Regions from separate parts of the Pseudomonas sp. CBS genome, predicted to be linked through region 3. Evidence: predicted binding sites of a transcription regulator. Region 3 holds the regulator's gene; each other region holds the start of a gene.
The links. Region 3 encodes FliA, which starts transcription of late flagellar genes. Its sites were predicted from a motif close to CTAAAGTTTNNNNNNNNNNNGCCGNTAA; they were not measured.
Positions count from the first base shown of each region.

Region 1: a site for FliA is predicted at 4,058-4,085, ahead of motA (flagellar motor stator protein MotA). Genes of this name have one in related genera too.
Region 2: a site for FliA is predicted at 1,800-1,827, ahead of NVB75_RS19070 (methyl-accepting chemotaxis protein). Genes of this name have one in related genera too.

Region 1 covers NZ_CP102929.1:4,955,356-4,961,208, forward strand. Annotated here, with positions in the region: gene serB (phosphoserine phosphatase SerB) at 1-579, shown strand, start outside; gene asd (archaetidylserine decarboxylase) at 700-1,560, opposite strand; gene NVB75_RS22650 (rhodanese-like domain-containing protein) at 1,577-2,392, opposite strand; gene NVB75_RS22655 (HDOD domain-containing protein) at 2,451-3,986, opposite strand; gene motA (flagellar motor stator protein MotA) at 4,153-5,004, shown strand; gene motB (flagellar motor protein MotB) at 5,008-5,853, shown strand, end outside.
Region 2 covers NZ_CP102929.1:4,137,597-4,143,449, reverse strand. Annotated here, with positions in the region: gene NVB75_RS19080 (NorM family multidrug efflux MATE transporter) at 1-676, opposite strand, end outside; gene NVB75_RS19075 (LysR substrate-binding domain-containing protein) at 829-1,749, shown strand; gene NVB75_RS19070 (methyl-accepting chemotaxis protein) at 1,928-3,904, shown strand; gene NVB75_RS19065 (ABC transporter six-transmembrane domain-containing protein) at 4,022-4,945, opposite strand; gene NVB75_RS19060 (TetR/AcrR family transcriptional regulator) at 5,060-5,644, shown strand; gene NVB75_RS19055 (YifB family Mg chelatase-like AAA ATPase) at 5,631-5,853, opposite strand, start outside.
Region 3 covers NZ_CP102929.1:2,472,416-2,478,268, reverse strand. Annotated here, with positions in the region: gene flhF (flagellar biosynthesis protein FlhF) at 1-414, shown strand, start outside; gene fleN (flagellar synthesis regulator FleN) at 520-1,353, shown strand; gene fliA (RNA polymerase sigma factor FliA) at 1,350-2,090, shown strand; gene NVB75_RS10970 (chemotaxis response regulator CheY) at 2,261-2,635, shown strand; gene NVB75_RS10965 (protein phosphatase CheZ) at 2,654-3,442, shown strand; gene NVB75_RS10960 (chemotaxis protein CheA) at 3,454-5,682, shown strand; gene NVB75_RS10955 (chemotaxis response regulator protein-glutamate methylesterase) at 5,732-5,853, shown strand, end outside.

The DNA.
Region 1 (5,853 bases), 2.5 Mb from region 3:
GCTGCGGGTGTGGGCGAGCAAGTCTCGGAAATCACCGAGCGCGCCATGGCCGGTGAGCTGGATTTCCGTGCCAGCTTCAAGGAGCGCCTGGCGCTGCTCAAGGGCCTGGATGTGAGCGTGCTGGACTCCATCGGTGCCTCCCTGCGCCTGACCGAAGGCGCCGAAACCCTGTTCGCCGAACTCAAGCGCCTGGGCTACAAGACCGCGATCCTTTCTGGCGGCTTCACCTACTTCGCCAAGCAACTGCAAGCCAAGCTGGGTATCGACTACGTGTTCGCCAACGAGCTGGAAGTGGTGGACGGCAAGGTGACGGGCGTGGCGGTAGAGCCGATTGTCGACGCGCAGCGTAAGGCTGACCTGCTGCGGGAATTGGCACACAAGGAAGGGTTGCGTCTGGAGCAGACCATTGCGGTCGGCGACGGGGCGAATGACTTGCCGATGCTGGCGATTGCCGGGTTGGGTGTGGCGTTTCGTGCCAAGCCGCTGGTCAAGCAATCGGCCAAGCAGGCGATTTCGACTTTGGGGCTGGATGGGGTGTTGTACCTGTTGGGCTTCCGCGACCGCGACGGTCAGCTCTGAAGATCGTTCCCACGCTCTGCGTGGGAACGCCGCCCTGGACGCTCCGCGTCCGATTTTGAGGTTGAGACGCGGAGCGTCCCGGGATGCATTCCCACGCAGAGCGTGGGAATGATCGCTAGGTCAGGCTTTCGGTAAACCCATGCCCTGGCCCATCTGCACCGGCGTCCCCGCGCGCATTTCTGCCGACCATGTCACCTGGTCCGGCCCAAACAGCACGATCGCCGTCGAACCCAGCTTGAAGCGTCCCAGTTCCGCGCCTTTTTCCAGATGGATCGGCCCGCGGGCAGCTTCGTCGTAGCGGAAGGTTTTCAGTTCGCGCTTCGGCGGTGTAACCAGGCCGGCCCATACGGTTTCAATCGACGCCACGATCATTGCACCCACCAGTACCACGGCCATCGGGCCACGTTCGGTGTCGAAAATGCAGGCAACACGCTCGTTACGTGCAAACAACTCCGGCACGTTTTCGGCGGTGGTCTGGTTTACCGAGAAGATGCGGCCAGGGATGTAGACCATTTCCCGCAGGGTGCCGGCCAGTGGCATGTGCACCCGGTGGTAGTCCTTCGGCGACAGGTAGACCGTGGCGAAATCACCGCCCATGAATGGCGCAGCCACCGCCGAATCGCCACCGAGCAATTCCAGCACGCTGAAGCTGTGGCCCTTGGCCTGGAACACCCGGCCATGTTCAATCGGGCCCAACTGGCTGACAGCGCCGTCGGCCGGGCTCAGCACCGCGCCTGGAGTTTGATCCAGCGGCCGTGCACCGTCTTTCAGGGCGCGGGTGAAGAAGGCGTTGAAGTGCTCGTAAGCGGTCACGTCTTCAACCAGGGCCTGGGACATGTCCACTTGATAGCGCTTGGCGAACCAGGTGGTGAACGCATTCTTGAACCAGCGTACGCGGCATTCGGCAATGCAACCGGCCAGACGCGACAGCAGGTGGTGGGGCAGCAAGTACTGGCTGAGGATGAACAACTGCTTTTTCATTAACTGTCCTTAAACCTTAAATCTCAACGGGGGTGTCGGGGTGGTTGCCCCATTCGCCCCAGGAACCGGCATAACCTTTGACTCGCGGATAACCGAGCGCCTTGGCCACCAGGTAGGTGAAGCCAGAACGGTGGTGAGTCTGGCAGTGGGTGATGATTTCTTTGTCGCGGGTCAGCCCGAGGTCTTCGAGGATCTGCGGCATGTCGCGGCGGATGCGCAGTTGGCGCGCCTTGTCCATGCCGGCGGTCCATTCGAAGTTCACCGCGCCCGGGATATGTCCACCCTTGGCCGCGAGGACTTTCTCCCCGGAGTATTCCAGCGGGCCGCGGGCATCCCAGATGCCCAGGTCGGCAGCGCCGAGGCGGCTTTGCAGGTACTCGCGGGTGGCGGTGGGTTCTTCATGCAACGTCAGGCTGACCGGGCCGCCGGCGCTGGCCGGTACCTCGGTGGACACTGGGTGTTTTTCTTCCAGCCACGCCAGCAGGCCGCCGTCGAGGTAGTGGTATTTCTTGTGGCCGATGACGTCGAGCATCCAGATGAATCGCCCGGCCCAGCCGCCGCCTTCGTCGTCGTACACCACGTAAGTGGCATCCGGAGTGTGGCCCAGTTCGCCGAACAGCTTTTCCAGATCAGCCTTGCCCGGCAGCAGGCCCGGCGCTGGTGGCTGGCCCAGTTGGGTGCGCTTGGGGTCGACAAAGCGTGCGCCGGGGATATGCCCTTCGGCGTAACGCGCGGCGCTGGTGAGGTCCACCAGGATCAGGTGTTCGGCATCAAGGCGACCGAGCAGGTCACTGGCCTCGATAACCAGCGGCAAGCCAGAGAAGTCAGGCATGTGAGGTCTCCTGGGCATAAAAGTTGGGCGCTAAAGGAGGGCGATTGTAGCGCAAGCTTCAGGCGCTGCGGTTGGTAAAGCTGTGCAGGGCCTTTTCGATGCATTGGGCGGTTTTGCCGAAGGCTTGCACGGTGGTTTCCGAGAACGGCCCGCCGCCCTGGTCGGCCACCATCAGCATCACCACCCGGCCATTACAACTCAGAGAGCGCAGCAGCAGATGCTCGCCCTTGAACAGGCGGCGCAGTTGCGCAGGCAGGAGTGCCGAGAACTGAGCATGGTTGTCGGGGTTGAGGCGCACCTGAGCGGACTTGGCCAGCAGGCGTTGCAGCAGGGTGCTTTGTGTCGCGTCGAGGCTCATGTGGTCGGCGTCTTTGGGCAGGCCGTCGACTTGATGCACGCGCAAGGTGCTCAGGGTTTTGTCCGCCATCAGCAGCATCACCCGTTGCATGCCGCAGGCCACCAGGGCTTCCTTGGCGCAGGTGGTCAGGTGCATGGCGTTGGCAAAGCGGTTCGGCTCTACCAGCAATTCGGTGCAGCGCTTGCGCCAGATTGCCAGGGATTCGGCGGTGGGCGGTGGTGCCGGCAGCAACCCGTGGTGAACGCGCTGTACATCCCAGGGCCAGAGCAACGACAACGCCGGGTGCCACAGGTCGCGCATGAGGGTGTTGCGGGCACTGATCGCTGCGTGTTGGTGAGACTGTTGTTGCACCTCGGCCAGCGGTTGTTGCAGGTAAAGCGCGGTCAGGTATTGCCAGCGTTGGGTGTGCGGGCAGGTCCACGACTCCTGCGCCGCCAGCGCCAGGCCGTTGGCCAACAGCACGGTATTCGCCGGCTGATTCAGCCAGCGGCGCAGGTTTGGGTCGGCATCCAGCAACTGCTGTTGACGCAAGGGGTCGTCTGCGCGGGCGATGCGCAGCGCCTTGGCCAGCAAACGCTTTTCCTTCAGCAGTAACGTATAACCCTGGGACACCCAGATCGGCAGGCGCCAGGCCTCGGTCAATCCCAGGCACAGGTCCAGCAGGCGCACACCGAACAGTTCCTGTTCGACTATGCGGGCCGATTCACCCTTATGGATCACTCGCAGTTCCCATGCTTCCAGCAGCTTGGGGTAGGCAATCGCCATCGGCCACAGCGGCGAAAGAAACAGCAGGCTGCCCCAGTGGATGTCCTGCCACAATCGCGCCAGGCGGCTGGCGAAGAGCCCGCTGGCTTGTTGCGAGGCGTGCTGGCTGATCATCTGCAACTGGCGCAGGGCCACGGGGATTTCATTCAGTGGCACTGAAGGCAAACGCGACAGCAGTTCCTCGGTGCGTTTGAGGCCGAGGCGATTGATCGCCACTTCGAGGTTTTCTGCCGGTTCCGCGAGGCTGCCGTGGGCCTGGTTATTCGCCTCGCGCATCACGCTGAGCACCAGTGCCGGGCTGTTCTGCATCAGATCCGCAATATCGCGCAACGAACTGCGGTTATCGGCGATGGCCTTGCAGACACGGTCGTGGCTTGCCTGTGGAACAGGCAAGAGCACATCGTCCAGACGCTTTATCCAAGCGGCCAGTGTCGTGGGTTTTTGAGTTGGGACTGTCGTTTCATTTGCCATGATTGGGGCGCGATCATCACTTGCGGTCAACACGCCCGGGACGGGCCGAACTGGTTTTTCGCCATAACGAGCTATAGTCTGGCGCAGATTTGCCGATAAGTAGAACAAGAGTTTTCAACTCTGGCGAATATGACCCTGAACCCGACGGCGCAAGTACTCATCCCCTATGGCTAAAATTATCGGCATCATCGTCGTCATCGCGAGCGTGCTCGGCGGATACGTCCTTTCCCACGGCAAGATTGCGGCGCTGATCCAGCCCTTCGAAGTGCTGATTATCGGCGGTGCGGCGTTCGGTGCATTCCTGCAAGCCAACCCTGGCTACATGACCATGCACGTGATCAAGAAGTCGCTGGGCATGTTCAGCTCGCGCTTCTCCCACACCTTCTACCTGGAAGTGCTGGGGCTGATCTACGAGATCCTCAACAAGAGCCGCCGCGAAGGCATGATGGCCATTGAAGGTGATATCGAGGACGCTTCGGCGAGCCCGATTTTCGCCAAGTACCCGGCGGTGCTCAAAGACGAGCGCATGACTGCCTACATCTGTGATTACCTGCGCATCATGTCGTCTGGCAACATGGCGCCCCATGAGCTGGAAGGCTTGTTCGACATGGAGCTGTTCAGCCTCAAGGAAGAGCTGGAGCACCCGTCCCACGCCGTGACCGGTATCGCTGACGGCATGCCCGGTTTCGGTATTGTTGCGGCGGTTCTCGGGATCGTAGTGACCATGGCCTCCCTCGGCGAAGGCGATCAGGCTGCCATCGGCATGCACGTAGGTGCGGCGCTGGTAGGTACCTTCTTCGGTATTCTCGCGGCCTACGGTTTCTTCGGCCCGCTGGCCACGTCCCTGGCCCACGATGCCAAGGAAGAAGTAAATCTGTACGAAGCCATCAAGGCGTGCCTGGTGGCATCGGCTTCCGGCATGCCGCCATCGCTGGCGGTGGAGTTCGGGCGCAAGGTGCTGTATCCGAAGCACCGTCCAAGCTTCGCTGAGCTGGAACAAGCGGTTCGCGGTCGCTAAGCCATGGAAAACAACCAGCCGATCATCATCAAGCGCGTCAAGCGCTTCGCTGCGGGGCACCATGGCGGCGCCTGGAAAATCGCCTTCGCCGACTTTGCGACGGCGATGATGGCGTTCTTCCTGGTGCTGTGGCTGATGTCCACCGCTACGCCGGAACAGAAGATCGCCATCGCCGGGTACTTCAAGGACCCCATCGGTTTCTCCGAGAGCGGCACGCCTTTTGTGATCGACCTCGGTGGTTCGCCGCAACTGGCGCCAGAGCGCACCATCAATCCTGAGGTCAAGACCGATTCGCCCCAGGAAAAAATTCCGATCGAGCGCGATACCGTTGAGAGCATGGCCGAACAGGTCGAGCAGGAGCGCCTGGAATTGCTGCTGCAAGAGCTGCAGACCAAGGTTGAGGAAAACCCGCAACTGCTGAAGTTCAAGGACCAGATTTCCTTCGAGATCACGCCCGATGGCTTGCGCATCCAGATCACGGACGCCGCCAACCGGCCGATGTTCGACTCTGGCAGCGCGCGGTTGAAGCCGTACTTTGAAGACATCCTGCTGGCCATGGCCGACACCATCAAGGCGGTGCCGAACAAGATCAGCATCAGTGGCCACACCGACGCCAAGCCGTATGCAGGGCAGGGCGACTTCGGCAACTGGGAGCTCTCGGCCAACCGGGCCAATGCCGCCCGTCGTGCACTGGTCGCTGGCAGCTATCCGGACCCGCAAGTGGCGCGGGTGGTGGGGTTTGCTTCCTCGCAGCTGTTTGATCCCAAGGATCCGTTCAACCCGATCAACCGACGCATCGATATCGTCGTGCTGACCAAAAAGGCCCAGCGGGCGATTGAAGGTGACCCG
Region 2 (5,853 bases), 1.7 Mb from region 3:
GCAGCGGATAGGCGTCGTAGGCGCGGTTGTATTTGATGTACCAGATCAACGCCAAAGCCATGCAGTTGGCGACGATGGCCGTGACCAGGCCAATGCCCACCAGCCCGAGTTTCGGCAGGCCGAACATGCCTTCGATCAACGCGTGGTTGAGCAGGTAGTTGATCACCGTGCCGCCCAGGCTGATGACCATCACCGGCGTGGCCTTGCCGATGGCGCTGGTGAAGCCGCGCAGGGCCATGAACGTCAGGTAGCCGGGCAGGGCGAACGGCAGGATGGTCAGGAACTGGCCGGCGGACGCGACGTTGGTTTCGGTCTGGCCGAACATCAGCAACACCGGCTTGAGGTTCCACAGCAGCAAGCCGGCCACCAGTGCCATCAACCAGGCCAGCCACAGCCCGGCCTGGGTCAGGCGGGTGGCGCCTTCAATGTCGCCCGCGCCCTGGCGGATCGCGACCAGCGTGCCCACGGCGGCGATCACGCCGATGCAGAAAATCGACACGAACGAATAGCTCGCCGCACCCAGGCCGCCGCCGGCCAGGGCCTCGGGGCTCAGGCGGGCCATCATCAGGGTGTCGGTCAGCACCATCAGCATGTGGGCCAACTGTGAGGCAATCAGCGGCCCTGACAGCCGCAGAATGGCCCAGAGTTCGGTACGTGCCGGATGCTGCATGATCATCACGCTCAAAAAGTCAGGGAAGGGTGGAAGGGTTGATTCTCGGTGCTCACAGCGCATTGCACAAAGGGATAAATCCGATGGCACGCATGATTAAAACTCATGCCTGAATGATTCTGGTAGGGTTTCGAGATTGCGCCGTCGGAGCTTTCGCCATGTCTCGTCGTCTTCCTCCTCTTTACGCCTTACGCGCGTTTGAAGCCGCGTCCCGCTACAACTCGTTCACCCGGGCGGCGGAAGAGTTGTCGATCACCCAAAGCGCGGTGAGCCGGCACATTCGTACCCTGGAAGAGCATTTCGCCTGCCGCCTGTTCCAGCGCAGCGGCCGCACGTTGCAGCTCACCGAGGCGGCGCGCCTGTTGCTGCCAGGCGTGCGCGAAGGCTTCGCGGCCCTGGAGCGCGCCTGTCATACGTTGAACGCAGAGGACGACATCCTGCGCATGAAGGCGCCGTCCACCCTGACCATGCGTTGGCTGCTGGCGCGGCTCAGTCGCTTCCGGCATTTGCAGCCGGGCAATGAAGTGCAACTGACCAGCGCCTGGATGAACGTCGATGAAGTGGACTTCAACCAGGAACCGTTCGATTGCGCGGTATTGCTGAGTAACGGCCATTTCCCGCCGGACTGGGAAGCCTGCTACCTGTTTCCTGAACTGCTGATTCCAGTGGGCGCGCCGAATCTGTTGAGCGACGGGCCCTGGGACGTCATGCGGCTGGCCTCTGCCGAATTGCTGCACCCGACGCCGGACCGGCGTGACTGGCGCTACTGGCTGGAGCGCATGGGGCTGTCATCCCAGGTATCGCTCAAGGGCGGGCAGGTGTTCGACACCTTGGAGCTGGGCATGATTGCCGCCGCTCGGGGGTATGGCGTGTCCATGGGCGACTTGCTGATGGTGGCTGAAGACGTGGCCCAGGGCCGCTTGAGCTTGCCATGGCCCACCGCCGTGGCCAGTGGGGAAAATTACTATCTGGTGTGGCCGAAAACCCGGCCTGGTGGTGAGCGTTTGCGCCGGCTGGCGGACTTTCTCCAGAGCGAGGTCCAGGCGATGGAATTGCCCGAGGTAGAGCGACTGGATTGAGCGGATTGCGCATCGGCGAGCAATCGTTTGCGTGATACCCCTGTGATTCGCTCAAGTATTGAGCCTGCCCGCCGAAGTAGGGTTGTTGGAACTGCCGTTCTACAACGTTTCCCCTATTAGAATTTTGCCGAGCAGCGCTATGAGATCAGGATGATCCTGGCCTCGGCCAGGAGCCTTCATGTCTCAACCTCGCGCCCGGATCGCCTCTCAACTGGGGCTCGCCCTCGCCGTGATACTGGCTGTCGTCATCAGCGGCAGTACGGTGTTCGCCTTGCGTTCGCTGGACTCCGCCAACCTCGACACCCGCGAGGAGCATCTGGCCAGCGAGGCTCGCTTGCTGGCTGACCAACTCAATACCTTCCACAGCACCTTGCGCGAAAGTACCCAGCGTTTGAGCGGGCTGTTTGAAAAGCGCTTCAGCGCTGGCTTGAGTGTGCGGCCGGAGCAGCCGGTGACTGTGGCGGGCGTGCAGACGCCGGGCCTGTACCTGGGCGAGGAAGTGCTCAACAACAATTTCGCTGAAGTTGATGAGTTCAAGCAGATGTCCGGCGGCGTGGCGACCGTATTCGTACGCAGCGGCGAGGACTTTATCCGCGTCAGCACATCCCTGACCAAGCAGGACGGCAGCCGCGCCATTGGCACGGCGCTGGATCATCAGCACCCGGCCTATCAACGCTTGCTCGGCGGGCAGGGCTATGTCGGCCGCGCGGTGTTGTTTGATCGCTCCTACATGACCCAGTACAGCCCGGTGCGTGATGCCAGCGGCAAAGTGATTGCGGTGCTGTTTGTCGGGTTCGACTACACCGACGCGCAGAACGCCCAGTTCGACAACCTCAAGCGCTTCCGCATCGGCCAGACCGGTTCCCTGGCGCTGCTGGATGAACAGAAGCATTGGCTGGTACCGCCCGCTGGCGTGCAGGCGCTGGATCAGTCGATTCCGGTCATGCTCGACCTGGCCGCCAAACCTGGAAAAGGCCGTTTCTGGAGCGATAAGAACGAAGATTTCTACAGCGTCGCGGTGCCGTTTGAAGGCGGCCCGTGGTCGGTGGTGGCGAGCATGCCGAAAGCCGAAATTCGCGCGGTGACCTGGTCGGTGGGGATTCGCCTGGCGATCGGCAGTTTGCTCGCGATGCTGCTGGCGGTGGGCGCGGCGGTCTGGCTGTTGCGCAGCAAGTTGCAACCGTTGGGCGACCTGGTACGTCAGGCAGAAGCCCTGGGCGCCGGTGATTTGAGCGCGCGCTTGAACGTTTCCAGCCATGACGAAATCGGCCAGTTGGCCCGCAGTTTCAACCAGATGGGCGAAGCGCTGTCGACCATGGTGTCGCACATTCGCAAGGCGGCTGAAGACGTAAACAGCCGCGCCCAGGCGCTGTCGGGGTTGTCCGGCGGTGCGTACGAAGGCATGGAGCAACAGTCCGGCGAGATCACCAGCATGGCCGGCGCGGTAGAAGAGTTCAGCGCCACCTCGCTGAACATCGCCGACAACATGGGCAACACCGAGCGCCTGGCCCAGGACAACGCCCAGCAAACCAGGATCGGCCGCACCTCGATGCAGAAAGCGTCGTCGTCCCTGGAACACATCGCCACCGCGCTCAATAGCACGGCCACTGTGATCAACACCTTGGGCCAGCGCTCCCAGGAAATCGGCGGGATCGTCGGGGTGATCACCGCCATTGCCGAACAGACCAACCTGTTGGCGCTCAACGCCGCCATCGAAGCCGCGCGGGCCGGTGAGCAAGGGCGTGGGTTTGCGGTGGTGGCGGATGAAGTGCGCAACCTCGCGTCGCGTACTCGTCAGGCCACGGATGAAATTTCCGGGATGATTCAGAGCATCCAGCAGGAAACCGGCAACGCCATCAGCACCATGGAACAAGGCAACGTGCTGATGCAGGAAGGCCTGGCGCGCAATGCCGACGTGGCCTCGGCCCTGGCGCGGATCGACGAGCAAAGCCGCTCGGCGGGCCAGCAGTTTGCGGCGATTACCACCGCTACCCAAGAGCAGAGCAGCACCGCGACCTTGCTGAGCAGCAACTTGCAGAGCATTGCCCTGGCCAACAGCGAGCAGCGTGAAGTGGTGTCGAACCTGGCGATCACCGCCAAGGAACTGGAGACCCTGGCGGCGGGCTTGCGGCATGAGGTTGACCGGTTTCGTTGATTGACTGTTCGGGCCTCATCTCGGGCAAGCCCGCTCCCACTGTTGACCGTGTTCAATTGAAGAAACCGGTTCAATGTGGGAGCCGGGCTTGCCCGCGATGACGGAGGATTCGACGCCTCAAACGTCGGATCGGTCGCCCAGCCCCGGGTCCACACGCTTGCCAATGTCCTTGAGTCGCGCCAGTTGGTCGACCATCCCTGGCGCTTCATCCAGGCTGCTGACAAAGGTCCACAGGTAAGTCATCACCGCATACACGTGGCCCGCCTTGACCGCCGGCGACAGCGCCAACTGGCTGATGGCGACCACAAACAGCAGTGCCGCCAGCGTACCGATAAACAGGAACGCGGCAGCCTCGCGGTCCGACAGCCAGATCCGCAGGCGTGACAACACCTGGTAGTGCCGCCGCAAGGTCAGCGCGCCGACCTTTTCCACCAGGCCGATTTCCTTTTCCAGGCGGTCATTCAAGCGCTCATGCAGCTCCTGATTGCGCCGGGCGAAACGTGGCAACAAGGTCGTGCACAGCACCAGCGCCGTCAGGCACGCCAGGCCGATCCACGGCTCGATCACCAGCAGCATCACTGCCGCACCGACGATCGACACCAGCGCCGTCGCGATGATTGGCACGTGTTTTTCGAAAAAATCCACAAAGTCCCGTGCCAACACCACCCGCGCCGCTGCCCGTGAGGTGCTGTGGTTTTGCAGGCGCTGGTTGAGAATCACCGGCACCGCCAGGTCCGCGTAGATACGGGTGAAGGTGCGTGTATCCAGCGCCCTTCGCGCCGCCCCGACCACCCAGAACGCCAGTACCACGGCGGCGTAGAACAGCGCGCTGCCGGCGTCGCCGCGGATAATTGAGTCCACCGCGAACCCGGCAAACAGCGGGTAGGCCAGCAGCAACGCGTTTTCCAGGGCCACCAGCGACAAGGTGCAGAACAGCTTGCCGGGATAGGCCCTGGCGATCGCCTTGAGGGTTTGGCTGGCGGATTGTTGTCCGATCTTTTTGCTTTCTTCGATCAGAATTTGCGGTGTTACGGATGACATGGGGTGCACCAAGGGTGAGATAAACGCTAGTATTGAGCGACTGCTCAAGTATCCTTGAGCGATCGCTCAAAAAGCAAGCGCCGTCGATCTGCCGGTGCCTGAAGGAAAAGCCTCATGTCGCGTATCGACCGTAAAGACCAGATCATCGCCGCCGCCCTGGAGCTGTTTCGCAGCAAAGGCTTCGCCGATGTTTCCACCCGCGACTTGGCGGAGCACGCCGGGCTGTCCCGCAGCCACGTCTATCACTACTTCAGCGACTGGAAAGAACTGCGCCGCGAAGCGTTTGTGCGGTTTGCCAACGAGCAACTGGACGAGGTGCGGGTGCCGCTGGAGGGGCTGCCTCCACTGGAAGCACTCGAAGGTTTCCTGCGTGACTGCTTGCCCTCCACGGCAGATGCCGGGTGGGCGTTGTGGCTGGATGCCTGGGACGAAGCCATGCATGACGAGCCATTCGCCGAGGCTTACCTGACGATCAACGCCCAATGGCAAGCGATGCTCGCGGAGATCATCGAGCAAGGTGTGGCGGCCAAAGTGTTCCACTGTGAGTCGCCCAAACGAGCGGCGCGGCAGCTCTTCGCCGTGGCCATGGGGTATGCCGATGACTTGATGCTCAAACCCTCCGTTGAATCGGCTGAGGCGGCGATGGGGGAGGTGATGGAAGTGGCCGGGTTGCTTCTGACTTTACCTAGGACGCGCTAGCGGGGCGGTACTGCAAGGCTTCCGCCAGATGATGGCGGGCTATGGCTTCCACCTGTTCCAGGTCGGCCAGGGTGCGGGCGACCTTGAGCAAACGATGCGCCGCCCGCAGCGACAGTGTCAGGCGTTCGCACGCACTCTCCAGCCAGCCTTCATCGGCCTTCGCCAGCTTGCAGTGCTGGCGTAGCCCCGGCAGGTCGAGAAAGGCATTG
Region 3 (5,853 bases):
ATCGACACCGCCGGCCTGCAAGCCAGCGACCCGGCCCTGCGCATGCAGCTGGAAAGCCTGGCCGGGCGCGGGATCAAATCCCGAAACTATTTGGTACTGGCCACTACCAGCCAGAAGCAGGTATTGACCGCCGCCTATCACAGCTACAAGCGCTGTGGGCTGGCGGGCTGCATCCTGACTAAACTGGATGAGACGGCGAGCCTGGGCGAAGTATTGAGCCTGGCCATCAGTCATGAATTACCGGTTGCTTACCTGACCGACGGGCCGCGGATCCCGGATGATTTACATCTGCCGCGCCGTCATCAGTTGGTCAGCCGGGCTGTCAGCGTGCAAATGCAGGAAGAACCGAGTGAGGAAGCGATGGCTGACATGTTTGCTGACCTCTACCACAGCCCGAACAAGCGTGTCGGCTGAGGCAATATGAACACATTGCAAAGTATCTACATCGATGGCCTGCCAGCAGTTCACGCGGCCAACTTATGTAGCCTGCGTCTAAGCAAGACAAGGTAAAGAAATAAAATGGGCAGCATGCATCCCGTACAGGTGATCGCGGTGACCGGCGGCAAAGGTGGCGTCGGGAAAACTAACGTGTCAGTGAATTTGTCCCTGGCTCTGGCAGAGCTTGGCCGTCGCGTCATGCTGCTGGATGCTGACCTGGGTCTGGCGAACGTTGACGTTCTGCTGGGACTGACGCCCAAACATACCCTGGCCGATGTGATCGAAGGCCGCTGTGAGCTGCGCGACGTACTGTTGCAAGGCCCTGGCGGGATTCGCATCGTGCCGGCCGCTTCCGGCACCCAGAGCATGGTGCACCTGAGCCCGGCGCAGCATGCCGGCCTGATTCAGGCGTTCAGCGACATCGGCGACAACCTCGACGTGCTGGTGATCGACACCGCCGCCGGGATCGGCGAATCCGTGGTCAGCTTCGTGCGCGCAGCCCAGGAAGTATTGCTGGTGGTGTGCGATGAACCAACCTCGATCACCGACGCCTACGCCCTGATCAAGCTGCTCAACCGCGACTACGGCATGAACCGCTTCCGCGTGCTGGCCAACATGGCCCAAAGCCCGCAGGAAGGGCGCAATCTGTTCGCCAAGTTGACCAAGGTCACAGATCGCTTCCTCGATGTCGCCTTACAATACGTTGGTGCAGTTCCCTACGACGAGTGCGTACGCAAGGCCGTGCAAAAGCAGCGTGCGGTCTATGAAGCGTTCCCTCGTTCGAAGTGCGCATTGGCGTTCAAGGCTATTGCCCAGAAGGTCGATACCTGGCCGTTGCCCGCCAACCCTCGGGGGCATCTGGAGTTTTTCGTCGAGCGATTGGTGCATCAGACGAGCGCAGGACCGGTGCTATGACAGCCAGCGGCTACAACCTTTACAAGAAGTCGGCACGTGACAGTCAGGTCGAATTGATCGAGCGCTATGCGCCCCTGGTCAAGCGCATTGCCTATCACTTGCTGGCGCGCTTGCCCGCCAGTGTCCAGGTCGAAGACTTGATCCAGGCCGGGATGATCGGCTTGCTCGAAGTGTCGACCAAATACGACGCGAGCAAGGGCGCGAGTTTCGAGACCTACGCGGGGATTCGTATCCGTGGAGCCATGCTCGATGAAGTGCGTAAAGGTGATTGGGCGCCGCGTTCGGTACACCGCAATACGCGGATGGTGAGTGACGCAATTCGCTCAATTGAAGCAAAAACCGGTCGCGACGCTAAAGATCACGAAGTTGCGGCCGAACTCCAATTGAGTCTCGACGATTATTACGGGATTTTGAACGATACCTTGGGCAGCCGCCTGTTCAGTTTCGACGACCTTTTGCAGGACGGCGAACATGAAGGGCTGCACGAGGACGGCGCGAGTGCTCATCTCGAACCGTCACGCGATCTGGAAGATGAACGCTTCCAGCGTGCGCTGGCGGACGCGATTGCCAATTTGCCGGAGCGTGAGCGACTGGTGTTGGCGCTGTACTACGACGAAGAGCTGAACCTCAAGGAAATCGGTGAGGTCCTGGGGGTCAGCGAATCGCGAGTCAGCCAGTTACACAGCCAGTGCGCGGCCCGCTTGCGGGGGCGTTTGGGAGAGTGGCGAGCGCGCTGACAGGCAGTGTGGGGACACTGCGAACGATACCGTCCAGGCTCTGCGCCCGGACGGGCTTGGCCCGTGGTGCGCCCCCGGTAGTCCTTTTTGTGTAACGCCTGTTGATTGATATGGCGCGCCCAGGTGCTGGGCGCGTTTAAGACTGCTTGGAGGTCGAATTGGACAAGAACATGAAAATCCTCATCGTTGATGACTTCTCAACGATGCGGCGGATCATAAAAAACCTGTTGCGTGACCTTGGGTTCACTAACACGGTCGAGGCGGATGACGGCATTACGGCGATTCCGATCCTCAACAGCGGGAGCATCGACTTTCTGGTAACAGACTGGAACATGCCGGGCATGACCGGTATCGATCTGCTGCGCCACGTGCGCGCTGATGAAAAACTGCGCAGCCTGCCTGTGCTGATGGTGACCGCTGAAGCCAAGCGTGAACAGATCATCGAAGCCGCCCAAGCCGGGGTTAACGGCTACGTGGTCAAGCCATTCACTGCACTGGCCTTGAAAGAGAAGATCGAAAAGATCTTCGAACGCATCGGTCATTGATGCTGCCACGGGGGAGCTATGGAGCATAAAGAATCATCGCAGGCCGACTTTGAGTCGACCCTGAAAAAACATGCTCACCAACTTGTCGAAAGCCTTGAAAAAGGCCATTTCGGTGACGCGGTGCAGTTGATCCATGAGCTCAACCAGACCCGTGACCGCGGCCTGTACCAGGAAGTGGGCAAGCTCACGCGTGAGTTGCACAGTGCGATTGTCAATTTTCAGATTGACCCGCACATGCCCCAGGCCGAAGAAATCTCGCAGATCACGGATGCCACCGAACGCCTGTCCTATGTGGTCAGGCTGACTGAGGCGGCGGCCAACCGCACCATGGACCTGGTGGAAAACGCCACGCCTCTGGTCAACGGTATGGCCAGTGAAGCCAAGGCCCTGAGCACTGACTGGGGCCGGTTCATGCGTCGGGAAGTGGGCGCTGAAGAGTTTCGTGAGCTGGCGCGTCGGGTTGAAGGCTTTTTGTCCCGCAGTGAGCAGGAAAACCGCACGGTTTCCAGCAACCTGAATGACATTCTGCTGGCCCAGGACTACCAGGATCTCACCGGTCAGGTGATCAAACGCGTGACCCAACTGGTCACCGAAGTGGAGAGCAACCTGCTCAAACTGGTGTTGATGGCGGGTCAAGTTGACCGGTTTGCCGGCATCGAACATGACCGCGAAGCGATCCTTTCTGAAAAAGATCCACAAAAACACCTCGCCAAGGGTGAAGGTCCGCAGATTCATGCCGATAAACGTGAAGACGTTGTATCCGGGCAAGACGACGTAGACGATTTGCTGTCCAGTTTAGGCTTCTAAGGAGCACACCCATGAGCTTCGGCGCCGATGAAGAAATCCTTCAGGATTTCCTTGTAGAGGCCGGCGAAATTTTAGAGCAACTGTCGGAACAACTGGTCGAGCTGGAAAGCCGACCGGATGATGCGAACCTGCTCAATGCAATTTTTCGCGGTTTTCACACTGTAAAAGGGGGCGCCGGCTTCCTCCAGCTCCACGAGCTGGTGGAGTGCTGTCACATCGCCGAGAACGTGTTCGACATCCTGCGCAAGGGTGAGCGACACGTCGACTCGGAACTGATGGACGTGATCCTGGAAGCGCTGGACGCGGTCAACGGCATGTTCAGTGAAGTGCGCGAACGTGCACCGATCACGGCCGCCACTCCGGAACTGCTGGCCGCCCTGGCGCGCCTGGCGGAACCTGCGGCCAATGCGCCGGTGGTCGAAGCGGTGGCTGAGCCTGTCGCCGAGCCCGCGGGCGACGTGACCGACAGCGAATTTGAACAACTGCTGGACTCGCTGAACGCCGTCAAGGCCGAAGCCGAAGCTCCGGCGGCCAGTACGCCGGCCATGGTGCCGACCACTGAAGACATTACCGACGCCGAGTTCGAGTCGTTGCTCGACCAGTTGCACGGCAAGGGCCAGTTTGCCCCGGACGCGGTGGCCGCAGCGCCAGCGCCTACGGAAGCCGCGGCGCCTGCCAGCAACGAAATCACCGACGACGAATTTGAAGCGCTGCTGGACCAGTTGCATGGCAAAGGCTCGTTTGCTGCCGATGCACTGCCGGAAGTCGCCGCGACCGCCGCAACCGCCGCCGCTCCTGCAGCACCCGCTGCTGCTACTGCTGCCGCTGCACCGGCCGCCGATGGACTGATCTCCGATCACGAATTCGAAGCCCTGCTGGATGAACTGCACGGCAAGGGCAAGTTCACCGAAGTGGTCGGCGCTGCTGCACCGGCTGCTACAGCTGCCGCTGCGGTGGCAACGCCAGCCCCGGTGGCCGCCAAGGCCGCTGCACCAGTGGCTGCAAAACCTGCCCCGGCACCCGCGCGTGCCGCTGCTGCCCCGGCCCCGGATAAGCAACCGGCCAGTGAAGCCGAAACCACCGTGCGGGTTGATACCGCGCGCCTGGACGACATCATGAACATGGTCGGCGAACTGGTGCTGGTGCGTAACCGCCTGGTGCGCCTGGGCCTGAACAGCGGCGATGAGGCCATGCAAAAGGCCGTGTCGAACCTCGACGTGGTCACCGCCGACCTGCAAACCGCCGTCATGAAGACCCGGATGCAGCCGATCAAGAAAGTCTTCGGCCGCTTCCCGCGTCTGGTTCGCGACCTGGCACGCCAGCTCAAGAAAGAGATCAACCTGGAACTGGTGGGTGAAGAAACCGACCTCGACAAAAACCTTGTCGAGGCCCTGGCCGACCCGCTGGTCCACTTGGTGCGCAACGCAGTCGACCACGGCATCGAGTCCCCGGAAGAACGTGAAGCCTCGGGCAAGAACCGCCTGGGCAAAGTGATCCTGGCGGCCGAACAGGAAGGCGACCATATCCTGCTGTCGATTACCGATGACGGCAAAGGTATGGACCCGAATATCCTGCGGGGCATCGCGGTCAAGCGCGGCGTGATGGACAAGGACGCCGCCGACCGTCTCACCGACACCGAGTGCTACAACCTGATCTTCGCCCCGGGCTTCTCCACCAAGACCGAGATTTCCGACGTGTCGGGCCGTGGCGTGGGCATGGACGTGGTGAAGACCAAGATCAGCCAGCTCAACGGCTCGATCAACATCTACTCGACCAAGGGCCAGGGCTCGAAGATCGTCATCAAGGTGCCGTTGACCCTGGCGATCATGCCGACCCTGATGGTGATGCTGGGCAACCAGGCGTTTGCCTTCCCGCTGGTCAACGTCAACGAAATCTTCCACCTCGACCTGTCGCGCACCAACGTGGTGGACGGCCAGGAAGTGGTGATCGTGCGCGACAAGGCGCTGCCACTGTTCTACCTCAAGCGCTGGCTGGTGGCTTCGGCCAAGCATGAAGAGCAGCGCGAAGGCCATGTGGTGATTCTTTCCGTGGGCACCCAGCGTATCGGCTTCGTGGTCGATCAACTGGTGGGCCAGGAAGAAGTGGTCATCAAGCCTTTGGGCAAAATGCTGCAGGGAACCCCGGGCATGTCGGGTGCGACCATTACCGGTGACGGTCGGATCGCGCTGATTCTGGATGTTCCGAGCATGCTCAAGCGTTACGCCGCACGGCGTATTTGATTCGGCCCGGGCAGGGCGGTTGTCCCTCGCCCGGCCTAACGGAGTGTTTATGGTAGTCAAGGTCCTGGTGGTGGACGATTCAGGTTTCTTCCGCCGCCGCGTCTCGGAAATTCTTTCATCGGATTCCAATATCCAGGTGGTCGGCACGGCCACCAACGGCAAAGAGGCGAT